Linked DNA regions of Azotobacter salinestris. The protein of the gene in region 1 interacts with the protein of each later gene in a pairwise test. Links are inferred from orthologs where the notes say so. Each region holds a gene or a part of one and is shown in the gene's direction. Other genes may lie near its edges. The genes, in order: hflC and ftsH.

Region 1 (5,656 bases):
CAGCGTCTGGTGCGGGCTCTGGAGGTCTACCGGGTCAGCGGCTTGTCGATGACGGCCCACCGGTTGCGTCAGGCTGCGCAAAATCCTGTATCCGGCGACTCGGCTGGGGGGCATTTGCCTTATACTGTGGCGCATCTGGCAATAGCGCCGACGCAGCGACAGATTCTGCACGAGCGGATCGCCCAACGATTCCGCCTGATGCTGGAGCAGGGCTTCGTCGACGAGGTCGAATCCCTGCGGCAGCGCGGCGACCTGCACGAGAGCCTGCCCTCGATGCGTGCGGTCGGCTATCGGCAGGTATGGGAATATCTCGATGGCCGACTGACGCGGGAACAGATGGTCGAGCGTGGCATCATCGCGACGCGCCAACTGGCCAAGCGGCAGTTCACCTGGTTGCGCAGCTGGACCGGCCTTCACTGGTTGGACAGTCTGGGGGACGACAATCTTCAACGCACCTTGAAATACCTCGAGGCGGCCGCCATATTGGCCTGAACTTCAGTCCTTGCTGCCGTTTTGGGTTTTCCATGGGGGCGGCCTGCCATTTTTCTTCGATTTCCAAACCATCCCTGAAAGGAGAGCTCCACATGTCAAAAGGGCATTCGCTACAAGACCCTTACCTTAATACCCTGCGCAAAGAGCGCGTTCCGGTTTCCATCTATCTGGTCAACGGCATCAAGCTGCAGGGCCAGATCGAATCCTTCGACCAGTTCGTGATTCTGCTGAAGAACACTGTCAGCCAGATGGTCTACAAGCACGCGATTTCCACTGTAGTGCCGAGCCGTCCCGTGCGCCTGCCCACCGCGAGCGAGGGCGAGCAGCCCGAACCCGGCAACGCCTGATGGGAGCCCGCCTTGTTCTTTGAGCGCCCTGGTGGTGGAGAGCGGGCCATTCTGGTTCATCTCGAGGGTCAGGATCCCGAGGCGCGCGAGGATCCGCAGGAGTTCCAGGAGCTTGCCCGCTCGGCTGGTGCCGACGTGGTGGCGTTCGTCGGTGTGACGCGCCACCAGCCGAGCGCCAAGTACCTGATCGGGACCGGCAAGGTCGGGGAACTGCACGATCTGGTCAAGGCCGAGCAGGCCGAGCTGGTCATCTTCAATCACGTCCTGACACCCAGCCAGGAGCGCAACCTGGAGCGCGCCTTCGAGTGCCGGGTGCTCGACCGCACCGGTCTGATTCTGGATATCTTCGCCCAGCGCGCACGTACCCACGAGGGCAAGCTGCAGGTCGAGCTGGCCCAGCTGGAGCACATGAGTACGCGCCTGGTTCGCGGCTGGACCCACCTGGAGCGGCAGAAGGGCGGTATCGGTCTGCGCGGTCCCGGGGAGACCCAGTTGGAAACCGACCGGCGCCTGCTGCGGGTACGCATCCGGCAGATCCGCCAGCGTCTGGAGAAGGTGCGCAGCCAGCGCGAGCAGGCGCGGCGCGGCCGCCGGCGCGCGGACATTCCCCTGGTTTCCCTGGTCGGCTATACCAATGCCGGCAAGTCCACCTTGTTCAACGCCTTGACGGCTTCCGAGGTCTACGCGGCCAACCAGCTGTTCGCCACCCTCGATCCGACCCTGCGCCGTCTCGAGCTGGACGACCTGGGAGCGCTGGTGCTGGCCGATACGGTGGGGTTCATCCGCCATCTGCCGCACAAGCTGGTCGAGGCATTTCGCGCTACGCTGGAAGAGTCGAGCAATTCCGACCTGCTGCTGCACGTGATCGATGCCCATGAGCCCGAGCGCATGGCGCAGATCGAGCAGGTCATGGCCGTACTGGGGGAGATCGGCGCCGACAACCTGCCGATTCTTGAGATATACAACAAGCTGGATCTGGTCGAGGGCATGGAGCCGCAGATCCAGCGCGATGTCGACGGCAAGCCGCTGCGGGTCTGGGTGTCGGCCCGCGACGGGCGCGGCCTGGATCTGTTGCGCCAAGCCGTCGCCGAGCTGCTGGGGGATGATCTGTTCGTCGGAACCCTGCACCTGCCACAGGGGCTGGGGCGCCTTCGCGCGCAGTTCTTCGCGCTCGGTGCAGTGCGCGGCGAGACGCACGACGAGGAGGGGGGGAGCCTGCTGGCAGTACGTTTGCCACGAATCGAACTCAATCGCCTGGTCAGCCGGGAGGGGCTGCGGCCGGACGAATTCATCGCGCAACATACTTTGCAATGAAAGTGCAGCCGGCATTTTTGCCGCCGGAAGCGGGCAATTGGGTAGCATGGGGCGGCGTGCCGTGGGCGCGTCTGTGTTTTTCGGATGGAGAGCGCTATGGCTTGGAATGAGCCGGGTGGCAATTCTAACAATCAGGATCCCTGGGGGGGACGTCGCGGCGGTGACCGCAAGGGGCCGCCGGACCTCGACGAGGCGTTCCGCAAGTTGCAGGAAAGCCTGAATGGCATGCTGGGAGGCAAGCGGCGCAGCGGTGACGGGGGCGCCGGCAAGGGCGGCGGTTTCGGCCTGTTCGGCATTGCCCTGGCAGTGCTGGCGGCTTTCTGGCTGTACAGCGCGATCTACGTGTTGGACGAGCAGGAGCAGGCGGTGGTGCTGCGCTTCGGCAAGTATCACGAAACCGTCGGGCCGGGCCTGAATTTCCATTTCCCGCCGATCGATCGCAAGTTCGTGGAAAACGTCACCCGCGAGCGGGCCTACAGCAAGCAGGGGCAGATGCTCACCGAAGACGAGAACATCGTCGAGGTGCCGCTCACCGTGCAGTACAAGATCAGCAACCTGAAGGACTTCGTGCTGAACGTGGACCAGCCCGAGGTCAGCCTGCAGCACGCCACCGACAGCGCCCTGCGCCATGTGGTGGGCTCCACCGAAATGGACCAGGTCCTCACCGAAGGGCGCGAACTGCTGGCGAGCGAGGTGCGGGAGCGTTTGCAGCGCTTCCTCGATACCTACCGGACCGGCATCGCCGTGACCCAGGTGAACGTGCAGAACGCCCAGGCGCCGCGTGAGGTTCAGGAGGCGTTCGACGACGTGATTCGGGCTCGCGAGGACGAGCAGCGCGAACGCAACCAGGCTGAAGCCTATGCCAATGGCGTGATTCCCGAGGCGCGCGGCCAGGCCCAGCGGATTCTCGAGGATGCCAACGGTTATCGCGAAGAGGTCGTGGCCCGCGCCCAGGGCGAGGCGCAGCGTTTCGGCAAGCTGGTGGCGGAGTACCGCAAGGCGCCGGAGGTGACTCGTCAGCGCCTGTACCTGGAAACCCTGCAGGAAGTCCTGAGCAACAGCAGCAAGGTCCTGATTGGCGCCGAGGGCGGGCAGAACAACCTGCTTTATCTGCCGCTCGACAAGATGCTCGAGGGGCGTGCGGGCAATGCCTCGACTGGCTTGCCGGCGCCTGCGGCAGCGGGCGGCGCCGAAGTGGGCTCGCAGATCATCAATGATCTGCAGCAGCGAGACCTGCGTTCAAGGGAGAGGCGTTGATGAGCAACAAGTCCGTGGTCGCCCTGGTCGTCGGAGTGGTTCTGGCGGTGGTTATCTGGAACAGCTTCTACATTGTGGCGCAAACCGAAAAGGCTGTCCTGCTGCAGTTCGGTCGCATCGTCGAAGCCGATGTCCAGCCCGGGTTGCACATGAAGATTCCCTACGTCAACAAGGTGCGCAAGTTCGATGCCCGCCTGCTGACGCTGGATTCTCCGACCCAGCGCTTCCTCACCCTGGAGAAGAAGGCGGTGATGGTCGATGCCTACGCCAAGTGGCGGGTGGCGGACGCCGAGCGCTTCTACACCGCTACCTCCGGTCTCAAGCAGGTTGCCGACGAGCGCCTGCTGCGGCGTCTTGAGTCGGGGCTGCGCGACCAGTTCGGCAAGCGCACCCTGCATGAGGTGGTCTCCGGCGAGCGCGATGCGCTGATGGCGGACATCACCCAGATGCTCGATCGCCTGGCGCGCAAGGAACTGGGGATCGAGGTGCTCGACGTGCGGGTCAAGGCCATCGATCTGCCGAAGGAGGTCAATCGCAGCGTGTTCGAGCGCATGAGCACCGAGCGCGAGCGCGAGGCTCGCGAGCATCGCGCCAAGGGCAAGGAACTGGCCGAGGGGATCCGTGCCGATGCCGACCGCCAGCGCCGGGTATTGCTGGCCGAGGCCTATCGCGAGGCGGAAGAGCTTCGGGGCGAGGGCGATGCACTGGCTGCTGCCATCTATGCCCAGGCCTACCAGCAGGATCAGGAGTTCTATGCCTTCCACCGCAGCCTGCAGGCCTATCGCGGCAGCTTTGCAGACAGGAGGGATGTGTTGGTCCTGGATCCGAAGAGCGAGTTCTTTCGCTATCTGGAGCAGGCCAAGCCATGATGGGGTATCCGGCGGGGCACGCCCCGCCGGGATGCCGCGGAAGGAAAACATGGTATTATGATGGGCCAGCCGGGAAAAACCCGGCTTTTTTGCGTCTGTGGAAATCATGTGGCAGGAATTCGCGATTGCCTTGTGTCTGATGCTGGTGCTCGAAGGCATCCTGCCATTCCTCAATCCGCGACGCTGGCGTAGGGCGGTCGTGCAGCTGGTGCAGTTGTCGGACCGTCGGCTGCGTCTCATGGGGTTGGCCAGCATGTTGCTGGGAACCGCCCTCCTTTATTTGCTTCACTAAGGCTTGCCGCCCGGATCGAGAGAGGAAAGGCGTAATGGCAACGGTAGATCGCTGGCTGCTGCCGGATGGTATCGAGGAAGTTCTGCCGCCCGAGGCGGCCCGCATCGAGGTGGTGCGCCGCCAGATGCTGGATCTGTTCCAGCGCTGGGGCTACGAGTTCGTCGTCACCCCGCATATCGAATTCCTGGAGTCTCTGCTGACCGGCGCCGGTCAGGACCTGGATCTGCGTACCTTCAAGGTGACGGATCCGCTGTCCGGTCGCCTGATCGGCTTTCGTGCCGACATCACTCCACAGGTCGCACGCATCGATGCGCACACGCTGCGTCGCGAGGAACCCAGCCGGCTCTGCTATGCCGGCAGCGTGCTGCATGCGAAGCCGCGGGCTCTGTCCACCTCGCGCAGCCCCATTCAGCTGGGGGCGGAGCTTTACGGCGATGCCAGCCCGGCCAGCGACGTGGAGGTCATCAGCCTGATGCTGGAGGTGCTCGAGCAGGTCGCAGTGCCGGACGTGCACATGGATCTCGGGCATGTCGGCATCTATCGCGGGCTCGCCCGGGCGGCAGGACTTTCCGGGGGAGTCGAGCAGCAGCTGTTCGATGCCCTGCAGCGCAAGGCCATCGACGAGGTGGAGGCCCTGACCGCGGCGCTGCCCGCGACCCAGGCCTCGATGCTGCGCGCTCTGGCTGAACTCTGCGGTGGTCGCGAGGTCCTCGACCTGGCTCAGGCCTGTCTGGTCGATGCGCCTGCCGAGGTGCATGCGGCCCTGGACGAACTGATCGCCATCGCCGACACACTGAGCGTGCGCTATCCGGAGCTGCCGCTGTATTTCGATCTGAGCGAGCTGCGCGGCTATCACTACCACACCGGCGTGGTGTTCGCCGCCTTTGTGCCGGGGGTCGGTCAGTCGATCGCCCAGGGTGGTCGCTACGACGACATCGGTGCCGATTTCGGCCGTGCCCGCCCGGCAACCGGCTTCTCCACCGATCTGAAGACCCTGGTGGCGCTCGGGCAGGTGGCGCCGGCCGAGCCGGTAGTCGGCATCTGGGTTCCGGACAATCACGATGTCTATCTTTGGCAGATGGTGC
Region 2 (11,831 bases), 1.7 Mb from region 1 along the record:
TCGAGGCGGTGCGGCAAGCCCCGGGAGCCTGCCTGGCGGCGGCCGTCGGGCGGCCGGACAGCACCCTGGTGGGGGGGGATGCTGGCGAGCTGGCCGGTCTGGGGCGGATCGGCGTGCCCTTGTCGGGCGATCTGACCGCGGTGCTGGACGAGTTCGATGTGCTGATCGATTTCACCCATCCGACCGTGACCCTGAAGAACCTGGAAATCTGCCGCCAGGCCGGCAAGGCCATGGTGATCGGTACCACCGGCTTTTCGGCCGACGAGCGGCAATTGCTGAGCGAGGCGGCCCGGGAGATTCCGATCGTCTTTGCCGCCAACTTCAGCGTCGGTGTCAACCTGTGTCTGAAGTTGCTGGATACTGCGGCGCGGGTCTTGGGCGACGAGGTCGATATCGAAATCATCGAAGCCCATCATCGGCACAAGGTCGATGCACCGTCCGGCACCGCCCTGCGTATGGGAGAGGTGGTGGCCAGCGCCTTGGGGCGCGACCTGCAGAAGGTGGCGGTATACGGCCGCGAAGGTCAGACCGGGGCCCGGGCGCGGGAAACCATCGGCTTCGCCACGGTGCGTGCCGGCGATATCGTCGGCGATCACACGGTCCTGTTCGCCGCTGAGGGGGAGCGGGTCGAGATCACCCACAAGGCGTCCAGCCGCATGACCTTCGCCAAGGGAGCGGTACGCGCCGCGCTCTGGCTGGAGGAACGCAGCCCGGCACTGTACGACATGCAGGACGTGCTCGCGCTGCGTTGACGTTGAAAAGACTGAGTGGAATGGTGGGTTGCTGGACCGGAAAAGCCTTTTCCTGTACCCTAGGATTCCAATGTGTCTACTAAAAGCACGCAGACAATTTGAAAAAGAGCGGGATGATGTGTTTACACGTCATTCCGCTTTTTTACAACCTGCGTATGCCCTTCAGGCTTGATTTACGGAGGTCTTCTTGACTAAGCCAGCCATTCTCGCCCTTGCTGATGGCAGCATCTTTCGTGGCGAATCCATCGGCGCTGATGGACAGACCATCGGCGAGGTGGTGTTCAACACTGCCATGACCGGCTATCAGGAAATCCTCACCGATCCTTCGTATGCGCAGCAGATCGTCACCCTGACCTATCCGCACATCGGCAACACCGGCACTACGCCGGAAGATGCCGAATCCGATCGCGTGTGGGCGGCCGGCCTGATCATCCGCGATCTGCCGCTGCTGGCCAGCAACTGGCGCAGCAAGCAGTCGCTGCCGGACTACCTCAAAGAAAACGGCTGCGTGGCCATCGCCGACATCGATACCCGCCGCCTGACCCGCATCCTGCGCGAGAAGGGCTCGCAGAGCGGCTGCATCCTGGTGGGTGACGACGCCACCGAGGAAAGAGCCCTGGAACTGGCGCGCAGCTTCCCCGGCCTCAAGGGCATGGACCTGGCCAAGGTGGTCAGCTGCACCGAGCCCTACGAATGGCGCTCCAGCGTCTGGGAGCTGGCGACCGACAACCACCCGGAAATTCCGGCCGGCAAGCTGCCCTACCATGTGGTGGCCTACGACTTCGGCGTCAAGCTGAACATTCTGCGCATGCTGGTGGCGCGCGGTTGCCGCCTCACCGTGGTGCCGGCACAGACCTCGGCCCGCGAGGTGTTGGCGCTGAATCCGGACGGTGTGTTCCTGTCCAACGGCCCGGGCGATCCCGAGCCGTGCGACTATGCGGTCCAGGCGATCAAGGAAATCCTCGAGACCGATATTCCGGTATTCGGCATCTGCCTCGGTCATCAGTTGCTGGCCCTGGCCTCGGGGGCCAAGACCGTGAAGATGGGCCATGGCCATCACGGCGCCAACCACCCGGTACAGGACCTCGACACCGGCGCCGTGATGATCACCAGCCAGAACCATGGCTTCGCCGTGGAGGAGAGCACGCTGCCGGCCAATCTGCGGGCGATCCATAAATCGCTGTTCGACGGCACCCTGCAGGGTATCGAGCGCACCGACAAGGCGGCCTTCAGCTTCCAGGGCCACCCGGAAGCCAGCCCGGGCCCGCATGATGTGGCGCCGCTGTTCGACCGCTTCATCGCCGAGATGGCCAAGCGTCGCTGAGCCTGCCGACAGATCAACGGATTCGTGTGAGAGACCATGCCAAAACGTACAGATATTAAAAGCATCCTGATCCTCGGCGCCGGCCCCATCGTCATCGGTCAGGCCTGCGAGTTCGACTACTCGGGCGCCCAGGCGTGCAAGGCGCTGAAGGAAGAAGGCTTTCGCGTCATTCTGGTGAATTCCAACCCGGCCACCATCATGACCGACCCGGCCATGGCCGACGCCACCTACATCGAGCCGATCAAGTGGCAGACCGTGGCCAAGATCATCGAGAAGGAGCGTCCCGACGCCCTGCTGCCGACCATGGGCGGCCAGACCGCGCTGAACTGCGCCCTGGCGCTGGAAAAGCACGGCGTGCTGGCCAAGTTCGGCGTCGAAATGATCGGCGCCAATGCCGATACCATCGACAAGGCCGAGGACCGCTCGCGCTTCGACAAGGCCATGCGCTCCATCGGTCTGGAGTGCCCGCGCTCCGGCATCGCCCACAGCATGGACGAGGCCTATGGCGTGCTCGACAAGGTCGGCTTCCCCTGCATCATCCGTCCGTCCTTCACCATGGGCGGCACCGGTGGCGGCATCGCCTACAACCGCGAAGAGTTCGAGGAAATCTGCACCCGGGGTCTCGACCTTTCGCCAACCAGCGAGCTCTTGATCGACGAGTCGCTGATCGGCTGGAAGGAGTACGAGATGGAAGTGGTCCGCGACAAGAAGGACAACTGCATCATCGTCTGCTCGATCGAGAACTTCGATCCGATGGGCGTGCATACCGGCGACTCGATCACCGTGGCTCCGGCGCAGACCCTGACCGACAAGGAATACCAGATCATGCGCAATGCATCGCTTGCGGTGCTGCGCGAGATCGGCGTGGAAACCGGCGGCTCCAACGTGCAGTTCGGCATCAATCCGGTCGACGGCCGCATGGTGGTGATCGAGATGAACCCGCGCGTGTCGCGCTCCTCGGCACTGGCCTCCAAGGCCACCGGCTTCCCGATCGCCAAGATCGCCGCCAAGCTGGCGGTGGGCTATACCCTCGACGAGCTGTCCAACGACATCACCGGCGGCCGTACTCCCGCTTCCTTCGAGCCAGCCATCGACTATGTGGTCACCAAGGTGCCTCGCTTCGCCTTCGAGAAGTTTCCCAAGGCCGACGCCCGCCTGACCACCCAGATGAAGTCCGTGGGCGAGGTCATGGCTATCGGGCGCACCTTCCAGGAGTCGGTGCAGAAGGCCCTGCGCGGCCTCGAGGTGGGCGTCAGCGGATTCGATCCCAAGCTGGATCTGGGCAATCCGGAGGCCGAGAGCATTCTCCGGCGCGAGCTGACTGTGCCGGGTGCCGAGCGCATCTGGTATGTGGCTGACGCTTTCCGCGCCGGCAAGAGCGTCGATGATGTCTTCGCATTGACCAAGATCGATCCCTGGTTCCTGGTGCAGATCGAGGATCTGGTCAAGGAAGAGGAGCAGGTCAAGACGCTCGGTCTCTCCAGCATCGATCGCAACCTGATGTGGAAGCTCAAGCGCAAGGGGTTTTCCGACGCCCGCCTGGCCAAGCTGCTCGGCGTGACCGAGAAGAACCTGCGCAGCCACCGGCAGAAGCTCAAGGTGCAGCCGGTGTACAAGCGTGTCGATACCTGCGCCGCCGAGTTCGCCACCGACACCGCCTACATGTACTCGACCTACGAGGAAGAGTGCGAGGCCAATCCGTCGTCCCGCGACAAGATCATGGTCATCGGCGGCGGTCCGAACCGCATCGGCCAGGGCATCGAGTTCGATTACTGCTGCGTGCATGCTGCGCTGGCCATGCGCGAGGACGGTTACGAGACCATCATGGTCAACTGCAACCCGGAAACCGTCTCCACCGACTACGACACTTCCGACCGCCTGTATTTCGAGCCGGTGACCCTGGAGGATGTGCTGGAGATCGTCCGTGTCGAGCAGCCCAAGGGCGTCATCGTGCAGTACGGCGGCCAGACTCCGCTGAAGATCTGTCGTGCCCTGGAAGAGGCTGGCGTGCCGATCATCGGTACCAGCCCGGACGCCATCGACCGCGCCGAGGACCGCGAGCGCTTCCAGCACATGGTCGAGCGCCTCAGCCTGCGCCAGCCGCCGAACGCTACCGCCCGCAGCGAGGACGAGGCCATCGCCGCCTCGAAGGTGATCGGCTATCCGCTGGTGGTGCGTCCATCCTATGTGTTGGGCGGCCGAGCCATGGAGATCGTCTATGAGGAGGACGAGCTCAAGCGCTACATGCGCGAAGCCGTGCAGGTCTCCAACGACAGCCCGGTGCTGCTTGATCACTTCCTCAATTGCGCCATCGAGGTCGACGTCGATGCGGTCTGTGACGGCAAGGACGTGGTGATCGGCGCGATCATGCAGCACATCGAGCAGGCCGGCGTACACTCCGGCGATTCGGCCTGCTCGCTGCCGCCCTATTCGCTGCCGGCACGCATCCAGGACGATATTCGCGAGCAGGTCAAGAAAATGGCCCTGGAACTCGGCGTGGTCGGTCTGATGAACGTGCAGATGGCCGTGCAGGGAGAGGACATCTACGTGCTGGAAGTGAACCCGCGTGCCTCGCGCACCGTGCCCTTCGTTTCCAAGTGCATCGGCGAGTCCCTGGCCAAGGTTGCGGCCCGCGTGATGGCTGGCAAGACGCTCAGGGAAATCGGTTTTACCGAGGAAATCATTCCGCCGTTCTTCAGCGTCAAGGAGGCGGTGTTCCCGTTTGCCAAGTTCCCCGGCGTCGATCCCATTCTCGGCCCGGAAATGAAGTCCACCGGCGAAGTGATGGGAGTCGGCGACAGTTTTGCCGAGGCGTTTGCCAAGGCCCAACTGGGCGCCAGCGAGACCCTGCCGACCGGTGGCTGTGCCTTCATCAGCGTGCGAGAGGATGACAAGCCGTTCGTCGCTGACGTGGCGCGCAATCTGGTTGCCCTCGGCTTTGAAGTGGTGGCCACTGCCGGTACCGCTCGAATGATCGAGGCTGCCGGCCTGCCGGTCCGCCGGGTGAACAAGGTGACCGAGGGCCGCCCCCATGTGGTCGACATGATCAAGAATGACGAGGTCACCCTGATCATCAACACCACCGAGGGACGTCAGTCGATCGCCGACTCCTTCTCGATCCGTCGCAACGCTCTGCAGCACAAGATCTGCATCACCACCACCATCGCCGGTGGCCAGGCGATCTGTGAAGCGCTCAAGTTCGGTCCCGAGAAGACCGTGCGCCGTCTGCAGGATCTCCATGCAGGAATCAACGCATGACCAAATTTCCGATGACTGTCCAGGGCGCACGCGCCCTGGAGGAAGAACTCAAGCATCTGAAAACCGAGCTGCGTCCGCAGATCACCCAGGCGATCGCCGAGGCGCGCGAGTTGGGCGACCTCAAGGAGAACGCCGAATACCACGCTGCCCGGGAGCAGCAGGGCATGGTCGAGGCGCGGATACGCGATATCGAGGGACGTCTGCAGAATGCGCAGATCATCGATGTGACGACCATTCCCCATTCCGGGAAGGTGATTTTTGGCGTTACTGTGGAGATTGCCAACGTCGAGACCGACGAAACCGTGGTCTACCAGATCGTGGGTGACGATGAGGCCGACATCAAGCAGGGCAAGCTGTCGGTCAGCTCGCCCATCGCCCGTGCCCTGGTAGGCAAGGAGGAGGGCGACGTGGTGGTGGTTAAGACGCCAAGCGGTACCGTCGAATACGAAATCATTGAGGTCCGTCACATCTGAGTCGGAGCCCCTGTACCAAGGGGGCTTTCGAGCTGGCCTCTTGGGGATGCAGCGTCAGTCTGGTACTGGATGGCCACCCTTTCGGTATGCAAGCCGGAGGGGTGGCCCGCCCTTCACATCAAGCCTGAAGGAAGCGACTGATGTTCGAGAGGTTCTTGTTCGGCTTCGGGTTCTTGCGGTAGAGCAGGGCAACCTTGCCGATCACTTGGGCGAGTTCGCTTCCGGACGCCGCGCAGAGTTCGGCGATCACCGTCTGGCGATCTTCCCGCTCGGCGAGGTTGATCTTCACCTTGATCAATTCGTGATCGTTCAGGGCCCGCTCCAGCTCGGCCAGAACGCCTTCGGTCACGCCATTTTCGGCCACGATCAAAACAGGCTTCAGGTGATGGCCGATGGATTTGAAATGTTTCTTCTGCTCCTGAGTGAGCGCCATAATCTGACCCCTGCGTCCGATCTTGTTGAAAAGCGGCCTAGTCTACCCGAGCGACCCGGGGCCGCCCAGCCAAACGCGAGGTGCCCGTGGCCCGATCCAAGACTAGTCATCGTTGGTTGAAAGAGCATTTCGATGATCCCTATGTGAAGATGGCGCAAAGAGACGGCTACCGCTCGCGCGCCAGCTACAAATTGCTGGAGATTCAGGAAAGGGACCGCATTCTGCGGCCGGGTATGACCGTGGTCGATCTGGGGGCTGCGCCGGGCGGCTGGTCGCAGGTGACCAGTCGGGTCATTGGCGACCGGGGACGCCTGATCGCCTCGGATATCCTGTCAATGGACAGCATCCCGGATGTGACCTTCATTCAGGGGGACTTCACCGATGACGCGGTGTTTGCCCAACTCCTCGAGGCGATTGGCGAGCAACCGGTCGATCTTGTGATTTCCGACATGGCCCCCAATATGAGTGGGGTGAAGGCGGCTGATCAGCCGCGGGCCATGTACCTCTGCGAGCTGGCGCTGGATCTGGCCGGACGAGTTCTGCGGCCGGGAGGCGACTTTCTGATCAAGATCTTCCAGGGCGAAGGTTTCGACCAGTATCTGCGACAAGTGCGCGAAAGTTTCGACAAGGTGCAGATGCGCAAGCCACTTTCCTCACGTGACCGCTCTCGCGAACAATATCTGCTCGCGCGTGGCTTTCATGGAGCCTAGACTGCTGATGGACCATGCACGTGCCCGAGGGACTGGCACACAAAGGGTTACAGAGAGGCCTGCCGGGGTCGGGGGTTGTGTATTAAGTTAGGCGGGTAGCTGTACCGGCCGTCATACAGGGACTGGCTCCGTCCCAGAGGGTAGTTAATTGAACGACATGGCAAAGAACCTGATTCTGTGGTTGATCATCGCGGCCGTTCTGGTGACCGTGATGAACAACTTTACCAATCCGAGCGAGCCGCAGACGCTGAATTATTCGGACTTCATCCAGCAGGTCAAGGATGGCAAGGTCGAGCGCGTGACCGTGGATGGCTACATCATCACCGGCCAGCGGATAGACGGCGACAACTTCAAGACGATCCGTCCGGCGATCCAGGATGGCGGCCTGATAGGCGATCTGATCGACAACAATGTCCAGATCGAGGGCAAGCAGCCAGAGCAGCAGAGCATTTGGTCGCAGCTGCTGGTGGCCAGCTTCCCGATTCTGGTGATTATTGCCGTGTTCATGTTCTTCATGCGCCAGATGCAGGGTGGTGCGGGCGGCAAGGGCGGTCCGATGAGCTTTGGCAAGAGCAAGGCGCGTCTGCTCTCGGAGGATCAGGTCAAGACCACCTTTGCCGATGTCGCCGGCTGTGACGAGGCCAAGGAGGAGGTCAGCGAGCTGGTCGAGTTCCTCCGTGATCCGGGCAAGTTCCAGCGTCTCGGCGGACGCATTCCCCGCGGCGTGCTGATGGTCGGTCCGCCCGGCACCGGCAAGACGCTGCTGGCCAAGGCGATTGCCGGCGAGGCCAAGGTTCCGTTCTTCACCATCTCCGGTTCGGACTTCGTCGAGATGTTCGTCGGGGTTGGCGCCTCGCGCGTACGGGATATGTTCGATCAGGCGAAGAAGCATGCTCCCTGCATCATCTTCATCGACGAAATCGACGCCGTCGGTCGGCATCGTGGTGCCGGGCTCGGCGGTGGTCATGACGAGCGGGAGCAAACCCTCAACCAGTTGCTGGTGGAAATGGATGGCTTCGAGATGAACGATGGCATCATCGTCATCGCGGCGACCAACCGTCCCGATGTGCTCGATCCGGCACTGCTGCGTCCTGGTCGCTTCGATCGCCAGGTGGTGGTTGGCCTGCCGGATATCCGTGGTCGCGAGCAGATCCTCAAGGTGCACATGCGCAAGGTTCCGGTGAGCGAGGATGTCAATCCGGCAGTCATTGCCCGCGGTACTCCCGGCTTCTCCGGCGCCGACCTGGCTAACCTGGTAAACGAGGCTTCATTGTTCGCCGCGCGTGCCAACAAGCGCATCGTGGAGATGCGCGAGTTCGAGCTGGCCAAGGACAAGATCATGATGGGCGCCGAGCGCAAGACCATGGTCATGTCCGAGAAGGAAAAGCTCAATACGGCCTACCACGAGGCGGGGCACGCAATCGTTGGGCGGCTGGTGCCCGAGCACGATCCTGTCTACAAGGTATCGATCATTCCGCGTGGGCGTGCCTTGGGCGTGACCATGTTCCTACCGGAAGAAGATCGCTATAGCCTGTCCAAGCGGGCATTGGTCAGTCAGATCTGCTCATTGTTTGGCGGGCGTATTGCCGAGGAGATGACCCTGGGCTTCGAAGGGGTCACCACGGGGGCATCCAACGACATCATGCGCGCTACCCAGATTGCCCGGAACATGGTGACCAAGTGGGGGCTCTCGGAGAAGCTGGGACCGTTGATGTATGCGGAGGAGGAGGGGGAGGTGTTCCTTGGTCGCACCGCAGGGGCCCAGCACTCCAACGTCTCGGCGGAAACTGCCAGGCTGATCGATCAGGAAGTGCGCAGCGTCATCGATCAGTGCTATGCCACGGCTACCAGATTATTGAAGGATAACCGCGACAAGCTGGACATGATGGCAGAGGCATTGATGAAGTATGAAACCATCGATGCCGATCAGATCGACGACATCATGGCCGGGCGCACGGTTCGCGAGCCGAAGGACTGGCAGGGTGGTTCTGGTGCCTCCGGAACGCCGGCCTCCCATGGGGCCAGCCGGCCAGAGGCTCCAATCGGAGGGCCAGCTGGCGAACATTAAGGCTTGAAGATGACCTTGTTGTCCCCAACCCGGTTGCCTTGTGGCAACCGGGTTCTTGATTTATCGCATCCCCAGGTGATGGGGATTCTCAATGTGACGCCTGACTCTTTTTCGGACGGAGGGCGCTTCCGTGGGCTCGATGCGGCGTTGAGGCACGCACAGAGCATGGTTGCTGCCGGAGCTGCGCTGATCGATGTCGGGGGGGAATCGACCCGCCCCGGTGCTGCTGCAGTATCGGCAGACGAGGAACTGGATCGGGTCGCGCCTGTCGTCGAAGTCATTGCGGCCGAGCTGGATGTCATTATTTCGGTAGATACCTCGACTCCCCTGGTGATGCGCGAAGCTGCCCGGCTGGGCGCTGGTCTGATCAATGACGTTCGCGCGCTGCAGCGGGATGGTGCTCTGGAAGCGGCCGCAGAAACGAGGCTGCCTGTCTGTCTGATGCACATGTTGGGAGAGCCGGGCACCATGCAGCAGGATCCTCGGTATGAAGATTTGCTGGGTGAGGTGCGCGGCTTTCTGTTTGAGCGCATGCAGGCCTGTGCGGCGGCGGGAATTCCGGGCGAGCGCTTGCTGCTGGACCCGGGTTTTGGATTTGCCAAGACATTGCAGCACAACCTGCTGCTGTTCAGGCGTCTGGAAATACTGCACGAACTCGGTCGTCCACTATTGGTTGGCGTATCCCGTAAAAGCATGATCGGCCAAGTCCTGGGACGCGAGGTCGGTCAGCGCCTGAGCGGCAGCCTGGCCCTGGCAGCACTGGCAGTAGCCAAGGGGGCACGTATCGTGCGAGCGCACGACGTGGCGGAAACGGTCGAGGTGATACGAATGATCGATGCCGTGGAGACGGCAGAATAGGGGGAAGCATTGAGTAAAAAATATTTCGGCACCGATGGCATTCGTGGCCGGGTAGGCGAGTATCCCATTACGCCGGACTTCATGCTCAGGCTGGGCTGGGCTGCCGGCAAGGCCTTTCGTCGCCAAGGCATATGTCGCGTGCTGGTCGGCAAGGATACCCGCATATCCGGTTACATGTTCGAGTCGGTATTGGAGGCGGGGCTCTCTGCCGCTGGCGCCGATGTGCTGCTGCTCGGGCCCATGCCGACACCGGCTATCGCCTATCTGACGCGAACCTTCCATGCCGAGGCCGGCATTGTCATCAGCGCCTCGCACAATCCCCATTACGACAATGGCATCAAGTTCTTTTCCGGACAGGGGACCAAGTTGCCAGACGAGCTCGAGCTGGTCATTGAGGAGTTGCTCGATACTCCGATGACGGTGGTCGACTCGGCCCAGTTGGGCAAGGTTTCCCGGATCAACGATGCAGCTGGTCGCTACATCGAGTTCTGTAAGAGCAGTGTGCCGACCGGCACCAGCTTTGCCGGCCTCAAGATGGTCGTGGACTGCGCTCATGGAGCGACCTACAAGGTCGCCCCCAGTGTGTTCCGCGAGCTGGGGGCCGAGGTGGCAGTGCTGGCGGCCCAGCCCAACGGCCTGAATATAAATGACCGTTGCGGCTCCACCGATATCGTCGCCTTGCAGGCCGAAGTGCTCATGCAGCGTGCCGATCTTGGTATTGCCTTCGATGGCGACGGCGACCGCGTGCTGATGGTTGATCATACCGGTGCAGTGGTCGATGGCGATGAACTGCTCTTTCTTATCGCGCGCGACATGCACGAGCAGGGCAGGCTGCAGGGGGGCGTCGTCGGTACCCTGATGAGCAATCTGGGATTGGAGCTGGCTCTGCAGGATATAGGGATCCCCTTCGAGCGGGCCAAGGTCGGTGACCGTTATGTCATGGCTGAGCTGCTGGCCCGGGATTGGCAATTGGGTGGCGAAAGCTCCGGACATATCGTCTGCTGCCATCACTCGACGACGGGTGATGGAATCATCGCAGCGCTGCAAGTGCTGATGGCCTTGAAGCATCGCGGGCAGAGGCTTGCAGAGGCACGCCAAGGGGTGCGCAAATTTCCGCAGGTATTGGTCAACGTACGTTATGCGGGTGACAAGGATCCCGTCGGGCATCCTGCCGTGCAGGAAGCCTGCGAGCGCGTGACCGAGCAGATGGCGGGGCGAGGGCGGGTGCTATTGCGCAAGTCGGGTACCGAGCCCTTGGTGCGGGTGATGGTCGAGGGTGATGACGAAAGCCAAGTACGGCTCCACGCGGATAACCTGGCAAAGATTGTTTCAGATGTATGTGCTTGATTCGCTTGCAGGTCGACTTTTGTTCGTATAACATCTGCGCCCACTTTGATGGATGAGGCAAGCATGCGTCGCCCTTTGGTTGATGTGCTGATCGGGCAGGATCTACGGATTCTGTGTGGTGGGAGCATCAGGCCGGAAAACGCGGCTGAGCTGTTTTGCATGCCTGATATCGATGGGGGGCTGGTTGGTAGGGCTTCCCTCAATGCGGATGAGTTTGGTGCGATCTGTCGCGCCGCGGGTAATTGAAGATGCTGGAAACGGAAACGATCGTTGTCGTCTTTCACCTGCTGGCTGCGCTGGGTGTGGTCGTGCTGGTTCTGATCCAGCAGGGTAAGGGGGCGGAAGCAGGCGCTTCTTTTGGTTCTGGTGCATCGGCCACTGTTTTTGGTAGCCAAGGTTCCTCTACCTTTTTGAGTCGCGTTACTGCTATACTCGCCACCGCTTTTTTCCTGACCAGCCTCGGATTGGGGTTTTTGGCCAAGGAAAAGGCTGACTTGCTGAGTGGGGCTGGTCTGCCGGATCCGGCGGCGCTCGAAGTTCAGCTGAAGAAGCCGGCGGCGGAGGATGTGCCGGTGCTTGAGGGGCAGGGTGCTGCGGGCGGTGCCGCA

The links.
Region 2: the proteins of hflC (region 1) and ftsH interact in binary tests that used the Escherichia coli proteins (3 or more experiments, as listed by UniProt). The link is inferred for Azotobacter salinestris from one-to-one orthologs.

What each region holds. Positions count from the first base shown.
Region 1 is NZ_CP045302.1:3,557,526-3,563,181, forward strand. The notes cover bases 2,345-5,344. They hold hflC (protease modulator HflC), read left to right. Parts: upstream 2,345-3,409; coding sequence 3,410-4,279; downstream 4,280-5,344. Other genes in these bases: hflK (FtsH protease activity modulator HflK), read left to right, coding at 2,345-3,410; GCU53_RS16650 (DUF2065 domain-containing protein), read left to right, coding at 4,386-4,571; GCU53_RS16655 (ATP phosphoribosyltransferase regulatory subunit), read left to right, coding at 4,606-5,344. Outside these bases: tRNA (adenosine(37)-N6)-dimethylallyltransferase MiaA, read left to right, coding at 1-492; RNA chaperone Hfq, read left to right, coding at 585-839; ribosome rescue GTPase HflX, read left to right, coding at 852-2,153; more of hflK, read left to right, coding at 2,250-2,344; more of GCU53_RS16655, read left to right, coding at 5,345-5,656.
Region 2 is NZ_CP045302.1:1,807,966-1,819,796, reverse strand. What follows is about bases 6,607-9,562. They hold ftsH (ATP-dependent zinc metalloprotease FtsH), read left to right. Parts: upstream 6,607-7,107; coding sequence 7,108-9,018; downstream 9,019-9,562. Other genes in these bases: folP (dihydropteroate synthase), read left to right, coding at 9,028-9,562; rlmE (23S rRNA (uridine(2552)-2'-O)-methyltransferase RlmE), read left to right, coding at 6,607-6,950. Also shown: dapB (4-hydroxy-tetrahydrodipicolinate reductase), read left to right, coding at 1-752; carA (glutamine-hydrolyzing carbamoyl-phosphate synthase small subunit), read left to right, coding at 940-2,076; carB (carbamoyl-phosphate synthase large subunit), read left to right, coding at 2,113-5,334; transcription elongation factor GreA, read left to right, coding at 5,331-5,807; ribosome assembly RNA-binding protein YhbY, read right to left, coding at 5,926-6,240; more of rlmE, read left to right, coding at 6,327-6,606; more of folP, read left to right, coding at 9,563-9,876; glmM (phosphoglucosamine mutase), read left to right, coding at 9,886-11,223; preprotein translocase subunit SecG, read left to right, coding at 11,472-11,831. UniProt on the Escherichia coli protein: Acts as a processive, ATP-dependent zinc metallopeptidase for both cytoplasmic and membrane proteins. Plays a role in the quality control of integral membrane proteins.